DNA from 2 places in the Edwardsiella piscicida genome. Region 1 is predicted to be linked to the other one. Evidence: riboswitches for the same ligand, from Rfam matches in the RefSeq annotation. Region 1 holds a riboswitch; the other holds the start of a gene.
The links. Region 1 has a riboswitch for fluoride ahead of crcB (fluoride efflux transporter CrcB). Riboswitches for the same ligand answer to the same signal wherever they lie in the genome.
Positions count from the first base shown of each region.

Region 2: linked by a shared signal. The riboswitch ahead of L1P05_RS11080 (DHH family phosphoesterase) and the one ahead of crcB (fluoride efflux transporter CrcB) in region 1 are both predicted to bind fluoride.

Region 1 is NZ_CP090968.1:472,947-480,830, forward strand. Features, by position in the region: gene mzrA (EnvZ/OmpR regulon moderator MzrA) at 1-165, opposite strand, end outside; gene L1P05_RS02135 (DedA family protein) at 218-898, opposite strand; gene L1P05_RS02140 (hypothetical protein) at 999-1,463, opposite strand; gene crcB (fluoride efflux transporter CrcB) at 1,654-2,043, opposite strand; fluoride riboswitch at 2,146-2,293, opposite strand; gene exuR (transcriptional regulator ExuR) at 2,328-3,095, opposite strand; gene L1P05_RS02155 (MFS transporter) at 3,268-4,563, opposite strand; gene uxaC (glucuronate isomerase) at 5,075-6,484, shown strand; gene L1P05_RS02165 (tagaturonate reductase) at 6,591-7,884, shown strand, end outside.
Region 2 is NZ_CP090968.1:2,439,974-2,447,857, reverse strand. Features, by position in the region: gene hlyD (secretion protein HlyD) at 1-963, opposite strand, end outside; gene L1P05_RS11100 (CerR family C-terminal domain-containing protein) at 960-1,679, opposite strand; gene rhlE (ATP-dependent RNA helicase RhlE) at 1,926-3,248, shown strand; gene L1P05_RS11090 (helix-turn-helix domain-containing protein) at 3,328-3,681, opposite strand; gene corR (copper stress response transcriptional regulator CorR) at 4,056-4,727, shown strand; fluoride riboswitch at 4,766-4,841, shown strand; gene L1P05_RS11080 (DHH family phosphoesterase) at 4,931-5,821, shown strand; gene L1P05_RS11075 (universal stress protein) at 5,836-6,255, shown strand; gene eno (phosphopyruvate hydratase) at 6,271-7,557, shown strand; gene L1P05_RS11065 (GGDEF domain-containing protein) at 7,828-7,884, shown strand, end outside.

The DNA.
Region 1 (7,884 bases):
GATGCTGACGCCGTTCTCGTCCAGCTTTTGATAGACAAAAAAGCCGTCGGGCGTGGCCAGGCCGCTGTGGGTCGCCCGGATCTGCAGGGAGACCTCTTTATGGCCCAGCTGCGGTAAGATCACCGCCGTGAGGGCGGCGACGATGAACAGTAGTAGGCCCAACATGCGTTTCCAACCCTGCCGACGGGTAAATGGCTGTGAGTTTGCCTGGTTCACGTCATTTCCTCGGGCTTTTACCGGTGGCATGGGCGTGTTTTTTCCGCCACAGCACCAGCAGGGAACCGCACAGGCCAAAGACCAGCAGCACCAGCGGCAGCAGCATCAGCAGGTTCATCAGCTGATCCTCATAGCGTAGGAACAGCGGCGTTTTGCCCAGCACATAGCCCAGGGAGCTTAGGATCAACACCCACAGCAGGCCGCTTATCCAGTTGAAGAACTGAAAGCGCGGACCGTTCAGCCCGGAGAGGCCGGCAATCAGCGGCAGAAGGGTGCGAACGAAGGCGAGAAAGCGCCCAATCAATAGCGCGGCCAGGCCATGGCGATGGAACAGCTGGTGAGCACGCTGATGGTAGTGGGCGGGCAGATGTGAAAGCCATTTCTGGACTAAGTGGGTATTGCCCAGCCAGCGTCCCTGTAGGTAGCCCACCCAGCAGCCGAGGCTGGCGGCGGAGGTCAGCACCAGCAGCGTCAGCGGAAAATCCATGGTATCGCGGGCGATCAGCACCCCGACCAAAATAAGCAGACTGTCTCCGGGCAGGAAAGCCGCTGGCAGCAGGCCGTTTTCCAGAAAAAGGATCACGAACAGAATGCCGTAAATCGTCCAGACCAGCGAAGGGTTCGCCAGCGTCTCATAGTCCTGATGCCACAGGGCAGTGATTAATTCTCTAATAATATCCATCGCGAATTCCTAGCAGAAACCTCGGAGATCGTTTGCCGGTCTGGCGCTGTGATAGCGCCGGGCGATCCGCTAACGTATCACCTGATACAACACCGTCAGTTTAGGCGAGCGCTGGGTGATAGGTGACCTGACCGCGGTAAAGGATATTACTCTCTTTCCATCCCCCCAGCCGATTTTGGTGGGGCGGTAGCTGCAGCGTTCGCAGCAGAATGCGCGATAGGCGCGCATAGTGGCCGTCGTTGCCCGGCGCCTGGGGGCGATAGGGCTGACGGGTCTCCGGCGGCGGGACGTCCGGTGGGATAAGGCCGTTGCGCACCACCTCGCTGCCGCCGCAGATATGCAGTCGGATCAGCGCGGTGATCTTACGATTGTGCGGTATCCGGCTCAGGCAGTGGCTGCCCGCCGGATCGCGGTAGTTTTCGCTGAAGACCGCCGTATTGCAGGGAAACTGGCTCAGCGGAAGCGTGGTGACGGCCTGAGAATGCCATGCGCCTATTTTGCCGATGGCCGTGGCGGCCCAGCAACACAGTAACAGCAGCAGAGAGGCAGAGGTTACACGCTTCAATATTTTGTCGTTTCCGGATACAGACAGAAAAACAGGCGCTCACTTTAGCAAAATCGCCCACCTGGAGACAGCACAAAATGGGGGTTTCCTGGCCAAATCAGGTGAAATCCGATGTTTTTTCTCCGGCGGTTTTGTCCTACAAAATCGCCGGAATGGACTGATATGGCGCGGATTATCCGCTACCAGCGCGTCAGGCGCTGCGGGACAGTAACAGATAGTAACCTGCGCTCACGGCCGCCATACACAGGATCAGATTGAGTACGACGTTTAGCATCGCCTTCATCCAGAAACCTTCGCTAAACAGGGCGAATGTATCAAATGAGAAGGTGGAAAAGGTGGTCAGCGCACCGAGAAAGCCAACGCCAATCAGCGGGCGCCAGTGCGGCGCGATCAGGGTACCGCTGTTCAGCATTGAGACCAACGCCCCCATGATGAAGCAGCCAATGACGTTGACCGTGAGCGTGGCGTAGGGAAAACCGCTGCCAAACCACGCGCTGAACCAGTTGGTGATTTGAAAACGGCTAATGGCGCCGAGCGCGCCGCCGCAGGCGACGACCAGCAGCGTGAGGCCATAATTCATGGCAGACTCCTTTACAAACCTAAGCTGGGGGAATGCGCAGGCCACGGAAAACGATCTCGCCGGGCAAACGCAGGCCACCCATTAATTAATGGGAAACACACCGTTTTGCCAGGCGTCATCAGCACAGGATTAGGCGAGGTTGCTCGCTACGACGGCAGTGCGACCCATATCGGCTCGCGCTGCCGGCTATCCCCGGCGGTTTTTAATTCATTTTTTGAATTAAAGGTGGAACACCATCACCGGTAGATATTATAGGAGCCTATTTATCTCAGATACAATGGGGATTACTTACCGCCGTTGGCCACCGCGTCAAGATGCACGACGGGGTTCTCGGCAAACAGGTAGCGATCGACGTTGAACTCAAAGTCGTCGGTCGTGGCGTGGAACAGCATCTGCTTGGTGTTCTCCAGGTGCTGCCACATGGCGATTTTGGCGCCATAGGGATCTTTACGGATCAGCGCCTTAAGAATTTTATCGTGATCCTCGCACCAGCTTTCGATCGATTTGTCATCGATATGCTCGTGCAGCTTTAGCCAGTAGGGATTATGGGTACGCTGGCTCCACATCTTTTCTACGATGGTGGCCATGGCGCTGTTCTGGGTCGCCAAAGCCACCTGGACGTGGAACTTGAGATCCCACTCCGAGTCGCGGAAGCGATCTTCCTGGCGCGCCCGCTCCTGGATCTCCATCAGCGCGACGATATCCTGCTTGGTAACCTGGGTCGCGGCAAATTCGGCGATATTGCTTTCAATAAGCTGGCGCGCCTGCAGCAGTTCGAACGGTCCGGCGCTGGCAAACTCAATGGCGTTGTCCGGCTGAATCAGCGACTTGGGCTGATTATTGATGACATGAATGCCGGAGCCTTTACGCACCTCAACATAGCCTTCGACCTCCAGCATGATGATGGCCTCCCGCACGACGGTACGGCTGACGTCCATCTCTTCGGCGATAAAACGCTCGGCGGGCAACTTATCGCCGACGGGATAAACGCCGCCTTCAACGCGCTGTTTCAGTTCGGCGGCAAGCTGTTGGTAGAGTCTCGTGCATTCCATATTCGTGCTCGGCTAGGGTTGGTAACGCGGGTGGCTCAGGGCCACGGTGCGAGTTGTTATACCACTTTCATCGGGCAGTCACCAGCGGCAAGCATACAGAGTGTGAGCCTTCGTGGACAAAATCCGTGCGGAAAAGGGTCCGCCCGCGGGGGGACCCTTTGACATGAATAGGTTAGGCGTTTGCGTTAGCCGGGCGAGGGATCGGCTGCGGATCGTTGGCGGTACGGTTTTGCAGTACGGTCCAGATGATCAGGGCGCCCAACAGATCAAAGACGGCCAGGGCGGCGAACAGCGGGCTGAAGCCCAGGGTATCGGCCAACGCGCCGACCACTAAGGCAAACAGGGTACTGGCGGTCCAGGCTGCCATGCCGGTTAGGCCGTTGGCCGTGGCGACCTCATTGCGGCCAAAGACATCGGAAGAGAGCGTGATCAGCGAGCCGGAGAGCGCCTGATGGGCAAATCCGCCGATGCACAGAAGGGCGATGGCGATATACGGGCTGCTGAACAGACCGATCATGCCGGGGCCAATCATCAGTACGGCACCCAGTGTGACGACCAGCTTACGGGAGACGATCAGGTTGACGTTGAAGTACTTCTGAAACAGCGGCGGCAGGTAGCCGCCGATGACGCAGCCCAGATCGGCGAACAGCATCGGCATCCAGGCGAACATGGCGATCTCTTTCAGATTGAAACCGTAGGCCTTAAACATAAATAGTGGGATCCAGGCGTTAAAGGTGCCCCAGGCCGGCTCTGCGAGGAAGCGCGGCAGGGCGATACCCCAAAACTGGCGGTTACGCAAAATCTGCCAGGCCGACATGCGGGTGGCGTTATCGCCCTTATGCTGCGCCTCTTGACCGCTCAGAATGTACTGGCGTTCTTCGTCGCTCAGGCGCTTTTGATCCTGGGGCTGCTTGTAGAAGATAAGCCAGCCGATCGCCCACAGCAGGCTCAGGGCACCGGTAATGATAAAGGCCATTTCCCAGCTGTGGACCATGATGGCCCAGACCACCAGCGGTGGTGCAATCATGCCGCCGATAGAGGAGCCTACGTTGAAATAGCCGACGGCGATCGAGCGTTCTTTGGCCGGGAACCACTCTGACGAGGCTTTCAGACCCGCCGGGATCATGGCGGCCTCGGCCATCCCTACCGCGCCGCGGGCGATAGCCAGGCCACCCCAGCTGTTGGCCAGCGCCGTTCCCATGCAGAACAGCGCCCAGAGTACAGCAAAGACCGCATAGCCGACTTTGGTACCCAATAGATCCAGCACGTACCCGGCCACGGGTTGCATGATGGTATAGCAGGCAGAGTAGGTCGCGATGATATAGGAGTACTGTTGGGTTGTGATGTGCAGGGTGTCTTCCAGCGCGGGTGCGGCCACGGCAATGGCGTTGCGCGTCAGATAGCCTAGCACCGTACCAATGGTGACCAGGCCGATCATGTACCAGCGTAATCCTTTAATTTTACGCATTTAAACTCTCTCCCCGTTTAAGGTATTACCGATAGTGCACGCGTGACGGATACGGGGCGGCCAAGACCCATATCCGCGTCGGCGGGTGCTCGTTCACTTTCCTGCTGGAAAGACATGGTTGGCGTATACCGAGCGCTCCCGTGGCCCTGACAGTGGCTGGGGGGCGTGCGGAGATCGCCGCGACGGTACGCCGATGGATGATTGGCCAAACCACAATGGGCTAAATTGGTTGACCTACAGCCGGGTTAGTGCGACGGCTAAGATAACTTGTCATACAGATTCAAAGGTTGAGAGCTATCACAAAAACCATAATTGGATTGCTGAATAATAATTGGGATGACCAACGGTCGTGAAAGTGAGCTGAATGGCGCTTTTAGCACCGTGACGCGACGTTTTTTGTCATGCAGTCCGCAAACCTGGATAAAGTTCTGGACTAACTTTTAAATTGGTGTGATAACTTCCGCTAGCGCCCCCGTGCGAGCGCATCAACCGCATCTGAGGAACCCCGATTATGTCTCCGTTTTTGACCGAAGATTTTTTGCTTGATACCGAATTTGCCCGCCGTTTGTACCACGATTATGCGGCAGAACAGCCTATTTTCGATTATCACTGCCACCTTCCGCCGGAGCAGATCGCCGAAAACTATCGTTTCAAAAACCTGTATGACATCTGGCTAAAGGGTGACCACTATAAGTGGCGTGCGATGCGCACCAACGGGGTAGCGGAGCGTTTTTGCACCGGAGAGGCCAGCGATCGCGAGAAGTTTCAGGCGTGGGCCGAGACGGTGCCGCACACCATCGGTAATCCGCTGTACCACTGGACCCATCTGGAGCTGCGTCGTCCCTTCGGCATCACCGATACGCTGCTGTCTGCCGCGACGGCCGAGGATATTTGGACCCGCTGCAACCGAATGCTGGCGGAGGATAGCTTTACGGCGCGCGGCATCATGGGCCAGATGAATGTGAAGATGGTGGGCACCACCGACGATCCGATCGACGATCTGCGCCATCATCGGACGATCGCCGCCGACAGCAGCTTTACGACCAAAGTGCTGCCAAGCTGGCGCCCAGATAAAGCGTTTAATATCGATGCCGCGCTGTTCTCTGACTATATCGCGAAGCTGGGCGCCGTGGCCGACGTCGATATCACCCGCTTTGCCGATCTGTGTCAGGCGCTGAAGGTGCGCATGGATTACTTTGCCGCCCACGGTTGTAAGGTCTCTGACCACGCGCTGGATGTGGTGGTCTACGGCGAGGCGGATGATGCGACCCTGGATGGGATCCTGGCCCGCCGTCTGAGCGGCGGTACGCCGAGCGAGACCGAGGTCGCTCAGTTCAAGACGGCCGTGCTGCTGTTCTTGGGCCGCGAATATCAGCAGCGCGGCTGGGTACAGCAGTACCACATCGGCGCGCTGCGCAACAACAATACGCCGATGTTTGCGCGTCTGGGAGCGGATATCGGCTTTGATTCGATTAACGATGCGCCGGTCGCGCAGCCGCTGTCGCGTCTGTTGGATGCCCAGAGCCGCAACGGCGGACTGGCGAAAACCATTCTGTACTGCCTGAATCCGCGCGATAACGAAGTGCTGGGAACCATGATCGGCAACTTCCAGGGCGAGGGAATGCCGGGCAAGATGCAGTTTGGCTCAGGCTGGTGGTTTAACGATCAGAAAGACGGTATGCAGCGCCAGATGACGCAGCTGGCGCAGCTGGGGCTGCTGAGCCGCTTTGTGGGAATGCTGACCGATAGCCGCAGCTTCCTCTCCTATACCCGTCATGAGTATTTCCGCCGCATCCTGTGCCAGATGATCGGGCGCTGGGTCGCGCAGGGTGAGGCGCCCGCCGATATTGCCCTGCTGGGGAGCATGGTGAAGAACATCTGCTTCGACAACGCGAAAAGCTACTTCGCCATTGAGCTGTAATCGCTGACCTACGGCAGCCGGCGTTCGCCGCCCGCTGCCGCTAAATCCAAATTTGACTGTGACGGGCCGCCGCAGGGCGGAGGGCCCGCTATTGAGGTGGATCCTGATGCAAACCCTGAACCGTCGTGATTTTCCTGGCCGCCAGCACCCGGATAAAGTGATCCAGTTTGGCGAGGGTAACTTCCTGCGCGCCTTCGTCGACTGGCAGCTGGATCTGTTGAATGAACATACCGATCTGGATGCCGGGATCGTGGTGGTCCGCCCGATCGACAGCGATTTCCCGCCGTCGCTGAACTGCCAGGACGGTCTGTATACCACCATCGTGCGCGGGTTGAACGAACGGGGAGAGGCGGTATCGACCAGTCGGGTGATCCGCAGCGTTAACCGTGAGTTGAACGTCTATCGCGAGTTTGATGCATTTCTGGCGCTGGCGCGCGATCCGAACATTCGTTTTGTCTTCTCCAATACCACGGAGGCGGGGATCAGCTATGCGCCGCAGGATCGCCTGAGCGACGCCCCGCCTTCTAGCTTTCCGGCCAAGCTGACGCGCCTGCTGTATGAGCGCTTTTGTCACTTTGACGGCGCCGCGGATAAAGGCTGGGTGCTGCTGCCCTGTGAACTGATCGATTACAACGGTGAGGCCTTGCGCGAGCTGGTGCTGCGCTACGCCGAACAGTGGGATCTGCCGCCGGCGTTCACCGTCTGGCTGACCGAGCACACGACGTTTTGCGCAACCCTGGTTGACCGCATTGTCACCGGCTATCCGCGCGATGAGGCCACGTCACTGTGCGATGCGCTCGGCTACCAGGATAGCTTCCTGGATACCGCAGAATACTTCTATCTGTTTGTGATTCAGGGACCGCAGTGGCTGGCGCAGGCGCTGCGCCTGGATGCCTATGCCGCCACGCAGGGGCCGTTGAATATCCGTATCGTTGAGGATATTCGCCCTTATAAAGAGCGTAAGGTGGCGATTCTGAACGGCGCACATACGGCGCTGGTGCCGGTAGCCTACCTGGCCGGTCTGGATACCGTGGGTCAGAGCATGGACGATGCCCAGGTGGCTGCATTCGTCGAGCAGACGATCGCCCAGGAGATTATCCCGCAGCTGGATCTGCCCATCGAGGAGCTCAACGCTTTTTCCGCGGCGGTAATTGCCCGCTTCCGTAATCCCTATATTCAGCACCAGCTGCTGTCGATAGCGCTTAACGGGATGACCAAATTCCGGACCCGGATCCTGCCTCAGCTACTCTCTTACCGCGCCCGCCAGAACGCGGTGCCGCTACGCCTGAGCTTTGCGCTGGCGGCGCTGATCGCCTTTTACCGCGGAGAACGCGACGGCCTGCGCTATCCGCTGCAGGATGATGCCCATTGGCTGGCGTTTTACGCCGCGGGCTGGGAGG
Region 2 (7,884 bases), 1.8 Mb from region 1:
GGTGACCGGCATTCCCTGGCGCAGCGCATCGTCGGCGTCGTTGACGATCACGCGCAGGCGATAGACCAGCGCGGTGCGCAGCTCCGGGGTTTCCACGGTTTTTGGCGTAAACTCGGCGGTCGGGGAGACGAACCCGATGGTGCCATGGTAGGGCTGGCGGCGGCCGTCGATATACAGGTCGATTTGGGTACCGGGAATGGCCTGGTTCAGGTGGGTCTCGTCGACATAGGCGCGCACCCAGACCGGGCGGGTCAGGGCAACGCTGAATACCGTGTTTCCGGCGGCCAGCATGGTGCCTGGTTCGACGGCGCGGGTCATTACCGTACCGGCGGAGGGCGCGAACAGCGCGGTGTCGTGCAGGTTCAGCTCGGCCTGCGCCTGAGCGGCCTGGGCCTGCTGCAGCTGAGCCTGGGCCTGTTCTATCTGCTGCGGGCGGTTACCGGCCTGGTACTGCGCCAGCTTATCGCGTGCCTGCTGCAGCTGGGCGCGCGCCTGGTTGCGGTTGGTGCGCGCACTGTCCAGTTCGTTGGCCGATACGGCGCGGCTGGCCCACAGCCCCTGCTGACGATCGAGGAAGCTCTGGGCATAGCGGTAGTTGGCGTCGGCCTGGGCGACGGCCGCCTGGGCCTGGGCTATCTCTTCGCTACGGTAGCCGGCCTGCAGCAGCGCGAGGTTGGCCTGCGCGGCGGCGGCGTTGGCGCGTGCCTCGTTCAGGGCGTTGACATAGGGGGCGTCATCCAGTCGACCCAGCAGCATCCCCGGTTTTACCGCGGCACCCTCATCGACGCTCAGGGATGCCAGACGGCCGCTGACGCGGAACCCGAGATCGACGGTGCGGATATCGACGTTGCCGTACAGCGTCAGCGGCTGATCCTGTTGGCTACGGTAGTAGTAATATCCCGCGGCGGCCAGGGCAACCAGTACGACGCCGATGACCACGCCTGTGATGCGCCTTTTATTCATGATGTTTTCCTCACGTTCCCGACGGCGCCGCGTTGACGCAGCCCGTTCATCAGCAGCTCGGTGTGCAGCTGCACGACCTCATGGATCGCCTGCGCCTGGGCCGGGCCTATCTGGGGCCAGCCGGTGCGGTTCAGTATGGTTTCACGCGCCATGCGAAAGGCCAGCACCTGGCCGAGCAGCGCATGGGTGTGCAGCGCCGCCGTTGGCTGCGTCGCGTCTAGCCCGGCATAGCCGGCCACCAGATGGGTCATCAGGGTGTGCAGCGGCGAAATAAACTGATCGTGCAGAATGGGCGAGGCGGCGCTGGGCAGCATCTGCTCCCGAGAGATAATCTGGCTCAGGTGCAGGGTCTGCGGCTGGGTCATCAGGTGACACAGGTGAGCGATGGCGCGCTGGATCAGCGCCAGGTAGGCCTGCGGCGTTGCGTCGGACCGACTCAGAAAGCGCTCACACTCCGTGCGCAGGGGGTGAAAGCTGGCGTTAAGGGTATCGGCAATCCACTGGGCGACGGCCAGATAGAGCCCCTGCTTGGAGTGAAAGTAGTAGGTGATGGCGGCGATATTCTGCCCAGCGGCCAGCGCGATATCGCGGGTGGTAGCGCCCTCCAGTCCCCGCTGTGCAAACAGGGTCAGCCCGGCATCGATCAGGGCCTGGCGCGCCTGTTCGCCGCGGGGCGTTGCGCTGGCCAGCGCCTCGTTGGCGCGGGGCGTTTTCATCGCGACCTCGTTAAAAGTCAATCATATGATTGATTAACTTTAGGCGCTTTTTTCGCCGCTGTAAAGCGGATGACGGGAGCGCAATGGGGAGCAGACAGCGCGGGCGTATGCTGTTACACTGTACGCCAATTATGTACCTGCAGTTTGTGCCTGTCCTCGTGGTAATTCTTGCTTTGCCTCGTCTGATACGCCTGTCCGGAAACTGCATCCCTGTAGCACAGGGAGCGGGCGGGTCTGGAGTTTTTCATGTCTTTTGATTCCCTTGGCCTGTGTGCCGAACTGTTACGCGCTGTGGAAGAGCAGGGCTATCGTGATCCGACCCCAATCCAGCAGCAGGCCATTCCCCTGGTGCTGCAGCGTCGCGATCTGATGGCCAGTGCCCAGACCGGCACCGGTAAGACCGCCGGCTTTACGCTGCCGCTGCTGCAGCTGCTGCACCAGAATCCCAAAAATGGTAAGGGACGCCGCCCGGTGCGGGCGCTGATCCTGACGCCGACCCGCGAGCTGGCGGCGCAGATCGGTGAAAACGTACGCGAGTACAGCCGTCATCTGCCGCTGCGGTCGCTGGTGGTGTTCGGCGGCGTGAGCATTAACCCGCAGATGATGAAGCTGCGCGGCGGCGTGGATGTGCTGGTGGCGACGCCGGGGCGTCTGCTGGATCTGGCCCATCAGAATGCGGTGGATCTGTCTCAGGTCGAGATCCTGGTGCTGGATGAAGCCGATCGGATGCTGGATATGGGCTTTATTCACGACATTCGCCGCGTGCTGGCTCGCCTGCCGGCCAAGCGGCAGAACCTGCTGTTTTCCGCCACCTTCTCCGATGAGATCAAGGCGCTGGCGGCGTCGCTGCTGCATAACCCGGCCGAGGTGGAAGTGGCGCGCCGCAATACCGCGTCAGAGCTGGTGACGCAGCACGTGCATCTGGTGGATAAGAAGCGTAAGCGCGAGCTGCTCTCTTTCCTGATCGGCACCCGGGACTGGCGTCAGGTGCTGGTTTTCACCCGTACCAAGTACGGCGCTAACCACCTGGCGGAGCAGCTGAATAAAGACGGCATCAGCGCGGCGGCGATCCACGGCAACAAAAGCCAGGGCGCACGTACCCGCGCGCTGGCGGACTTTAAGAGCGGTGATATTCGGGTGCTGGTGGCGACGGATATCGCCGCGCGCGGCCTGGATATCGATCAGCTGCCTTACGTGGTGAACTATGAGCTGCCCAACGTGCCGGAGGACTACGTGCACCGTATCGGCCGCACCGGGCGGGCCCAGGCGACCGGTGAGGCGCTGTCGCTGGTCTGCGTGGATGAGCATAAGCTGCTGCGCGATATCGAACGCCTGCTGAAGCGCCCGATTCCGCGCATGGCCATTGAGGGCTATGAGCCGGATCCGACCATTAAGGCTGAGCCGATTCAGAATGGCCGCCAGGGTGGGCGTCAGAACAGCGGTCGTACGGAGCGTCCGGGGCAGGGGCGTCGCGCGGAGGGACCGCGTAACGCGGCGCCGCGTCAGGGGCAGAATCGCCGCCCGCGCCGTCCGGCCGAGCAGGGTAAAGGGCGTACCGAAGGGCGCTAAGCCATTCGGTGTGTCAGAATAACCCGTCGCGGAGACAGTGGTGAGACTGTGTCTGCGACGGGCCGATCGCCGCCGCCGTTCAGGCGGCGCGATCCAGCGGTTTTCCCGCCGTCACCTCTTTCTTCCATACGCCCGGCGTCACGTCAAAGCGCCGCTTGAAAGAGCGGGTAAAGGAGCGTTGGGAGTCAAAGCCCATCGACAGGGCGATGTCGAGAATCGAACCCTGGCAGACTTTTAGCCGACGGGCCGATTCATCCAGCTTTTTATTGCGGATATACTCCCCCAGCCGAACGCCGGTGTGCGCTTTAAACATGCGCTGCAGGTGCCATTTGGAGTAACCGGCGCGTGCCGCCACGTCGTCAAGGGATGAGATAGCGGCAACGTTGCTGTCGATCCAGGTGCGCAGTGCGCTGATAAAATCGGTATTGTACATGGCAATCACCTTACTTTTTTGTGCGATGGTCGGTGACACGGCGCGGGCGGGCATCGCCTGGGGACATGAATGCGTTGACGTGTCATCACGGTTACGATCGCAGTGACGCTATGGTATACGGCGTCGTTTATCTATTATTTTAACGATCGTTAATTTAATGGTAATTCCGTCGCCAAAGCGGCGTCAACACTTTTTATTAACGCTTATTAATAAATTTGTTAACTCTATGTTTGTTAACAAAAAGATATTGATGTCCGCGCAGGGCGTCCGCGTCCCTTTTTCCGCCTGCACTCCCGGTGCGCCGCGGTTTGCATATTCAGGGGCGGAGGGCTACCTTTAGCGTGAGATCCAGTCAGTGAGGTGTAGAAAAGGGAATGGCAACTGAACATACATCCTGTAAGCGCGCCGGGCGCGGCCGTCCAAAGGTGTTTGACAGGGAAGTGGCGCTGCGTAAGGCGCTAGAGTTGTTTTGGCGTCAGGGCTATGAAGCCACCTCCCTTGCGGATCTGGTGGAGGCCACCGGTGCCAAGGCGCCGACGCTGTACGCCGAGTTTGAGAACAAAGAGGGGCTGTTTCGTGCCGTGGTGGAGTACTACACCGCCTGTAACGAGGACAAGTACGACCGTCTGCTGTTTAACGTGACGCTGCCGCTGGCCGAGACGATTCACAACTACCTGAGCGTGACGGCAAACTGCTTTACCAGCGGCGATACGCCCAGCGGCTGCTTTATCATCTGCGCCTCGATGGTGCAGACCCGCTGTTCGGATAAGGTCAGCCAGGTGCTGAAGAGCCGTCAGCCGGTACAGGAGGCGATGCTGGCCCGTTTTCTCCAGCTGCGTCAGGCGCAGGGAGAGCTGCCGGCGCACAGCGACGCACAGGGGCTGGCGCGCTACCTGTGCTGCGTGATCCAGGGGATGTCGGTGCGGGCTCGCGAAGGCGCTGACTGCGCCGATCTGCAGGCGATCGTGGCCGCGACCATGGCGGTATGGCCCGCGCTGTGCGACGCCTGTCGGCGGCCGGAGCCCGCCGGCGGACACGCTTTGTAATACTCTCTCCCTTGCCATCGCCCGGCAAAACGGGTTAGCTAACCCCGAGTGATGGCGTGCCACCCCTATTCCAACCGCCGTAATCTGATTACGGATGATGACGCCTGATGACAACCGTTCCACGGGAACGGCGGCATCAGTGCTGCTTTTTTTTCTGCGCTTGTGCCTACTCCCTGTGGCTATTCGATCGTGACGGAGGAGAGATGATCTACGTTTTTGGCCATAAATACCCCGACAGTGACAGCATCTGCAGCGCGCTGGTGACCGCCCAGTGGCTGACGGCGCGCGGCCTGCCCGCGACGGCCTGGCGCCTGGGCGAGATAAACCATGAGACGGCCTATATTCTGCAGCAGGCCGGGTGTGATGCGCCGGCGCCGCTGACGGAGCCGCTGGATGGCCGGGATGTTTGGCTGGTCGATTTCAGCGACGCCGAACAGGGGCCCGCGGGGCTGACGGCGTGCCGTCTGCTGGGGCTGATCGACCACCACCGGCTAGGCTCGTTGACCAGCGCCGACCCGATCGATGCCTGGATCCGCCGGGTGGGCAGTACGGCAACCCTGCTGTGGCAGATCATGACCCAGGAGTACGCCATGGTGCCGGATCGGCGCCAGTCCACGCTGCTGCTGGGCGCTATTCTGAGCGATACCGTCGGCCTGATTTCTGCTACCACGACCGAGGCGGATCGCCGCGCGGTCGCCGCGCTGATCCCGCTGAGCGACCTCGATGATAAGACCTTCCTGGATGGCCTGCTGGCGGCAAAGACCTGCCTGGATGGCTATACCCCCGAGGGGCTGCTGGAGAAAGATCTCAAGCGCTTCGTGGTTGGCGCCTATACCCTGGAGGTGGCGCAGCTCGAGGTCGCCTCGCCCACGCAACTTTCCGACCAGCTGGCACCGTTGCTGGCCTGCATGCGACAGCGCTGCCGCGAGCAGGCGCTGGACTACGTGATGCTGGCGGTCAGCGATATCCGTCGCCGTCATACCGACCTTTATCGCGTCGCCCGCGACGGTACGTCGCTTCCCGTACAGGCGCTGCCCGGCATGCTGAGCCGTAAGAAAGAGATCCTTCCTTGGATCGGCGCCCACCTGATGTGAAATGAGGTTTCCCAATGAAAATATATCACCATGTTCTGGTTTTGATTCATGGCCGCCACGACGGTGAGCGGCTGCTGCCGCATGCCTGTCAGGTTGCCCGGCAAAACGATGCCCAGCTGACGCTGGGGCATATCAGCGGCGATCTGGCCGCGCTGCGCGGCATGCTGGATGTCAATCTGACGCGGATGGAGCAGCAGAGCCTTAATGATGCCCGTCAGGTGCTGATGTCGCTGGTGCACCAGCAGGACTACCCGATCGATGCCGAGCAGATCGTTTCCATGGATGCGCTGGACGATCTGCGTGAGTTCGTTACCCGTCAGCAGGTCGACTTATTGATGCTGGGTCACCATAATCGCGCGCTGGCCAAATTTGTTTCTACCTCGTTCGATTTTATCAATGGTCTTGAGACCGACGTTCTGGTTAAACACCTTTAAGGGCGGGAGGACAGCATGAGCTTTTTAATCGAGAGTCTCGTGGCTCGGGAGATCCTGGATTCGCGCGGAAACCCGACGGTAGAAGTGGATGTGATGGCGCAGGGCGGCGCATGGGCGCGCGCATCGGTGCCCTCCGGCGCCAGCACAGGATCGCGCGAGGCGGTAGAGCTGCGCGACGGCGATCCGGGACGCTTTGGCGGTCGCGGCGTGCTGCGGGCGATCGCGCACGTTAACGGCCCGATCCGCAGCGCCCTGCAGGGGATTGACGTGCGTGAGCAGGCGGCGCTGGACGCCCGCATGCTGGCGTTGGACGGCAGCGATAATAAATCGGCGCTGGGGGCCAACGCGATTTTGGGCGTCTCCCTGGCCTGCGCGCGCCTGGCGGCCCAGCTTACCCAGCAGCCGCTGTATCGCTATATCGGCGGTCTGGGAGCGACGCTGCTGCCGGTCCCCTGCATGAATATCATCAACGGCGGAGTACACGCGCGCTGGCAGGGGGCGGATTTTCAAGAGTATATGATCGCGCCCTGGGGCGCATCATCGCTGCGCGAAGCGGTACGCTGGGGCAGCGAGGTTTACCAGGCGCTGCGTCAGGTTCTGCTGGATGCCGGCCTGAGCACCGGCGTCGGCGATGAGGGCGGATTTGCGCCGCGCGTCAGCTCGAACCGTGAGCCTCTGGCGCTGATCGTCCAGGCCATTGAACGTGCCGGCTATCGCCCGGGGGAGGATATTGTGATCTGCATGGATCCGGCGTCCAGCGAGTTCTATCAGGATGGGCGCTACCATCTACGCAGCGAGGGGCGTCAGCTCGACGCGCAGGAGATGACCGATTACTATGCCACGCTGCTGGATGCGTTCCCCATCGTGCTGCTGGAGGATGGACTGGCGGAAAACGACTGGGAGGGGTGGCGTCACCTGAATGCGCGTCTGGGACAGCGGATTGAGCTGGTGGGTGACGATCTGTTTGTCACCAACGTACGCTATATCCAGCGTGGCATCGATGAGGCGGCGGCCAACGCGGCGTTGATTAAGCTGAACCAGATAGGCAGCCTGAGTGAGACCATCGCCGCGGTACAGCTGTGCCATAGCCATGGCTGGGGCACCTTTATCTCTCACCGCAGCGGTGAAACCGTGGATAGCTTTATCGCCGACATGACCGTCGGGCTGCGCGCGGGCCACCTGAAAACCGGCGCGCCGTGCCGCGGCGAACGGATTGAAAAATACAATCAGCTGATGCGCATTGAAGATGCGCTGGGGGCCGCGGCGCAGTTTGCCGGCAAACGCGCCTTTACCCACGCCTAATCATCTCTCTCTCTGCGGCGTGGCGTCCGTCACGCCGCCCGCGCCTTCTTCCCGTGCTTCCCAGCCCAGGGCGTCTTCCCACCGCGCTCGCCTCGCCGCGCGCAGATGAAAAGAGGTTGTCAATCTGCGGCTTGCTAACTATAGTTATCATGATAGAGTTTAACTAAATATATATAATAATTTCAATAGATTAAAAGTGTATCTAACGGTTACTCCACCATGAGGCTGCAGGGGATGAGGGATCTTTTCGGCGACAGGCGCCAGCGTTCCATGGCGGAATATAGCGATTCGATGCTGCCGCGGCGCGGCTTTACCCGGCTGCGGGCG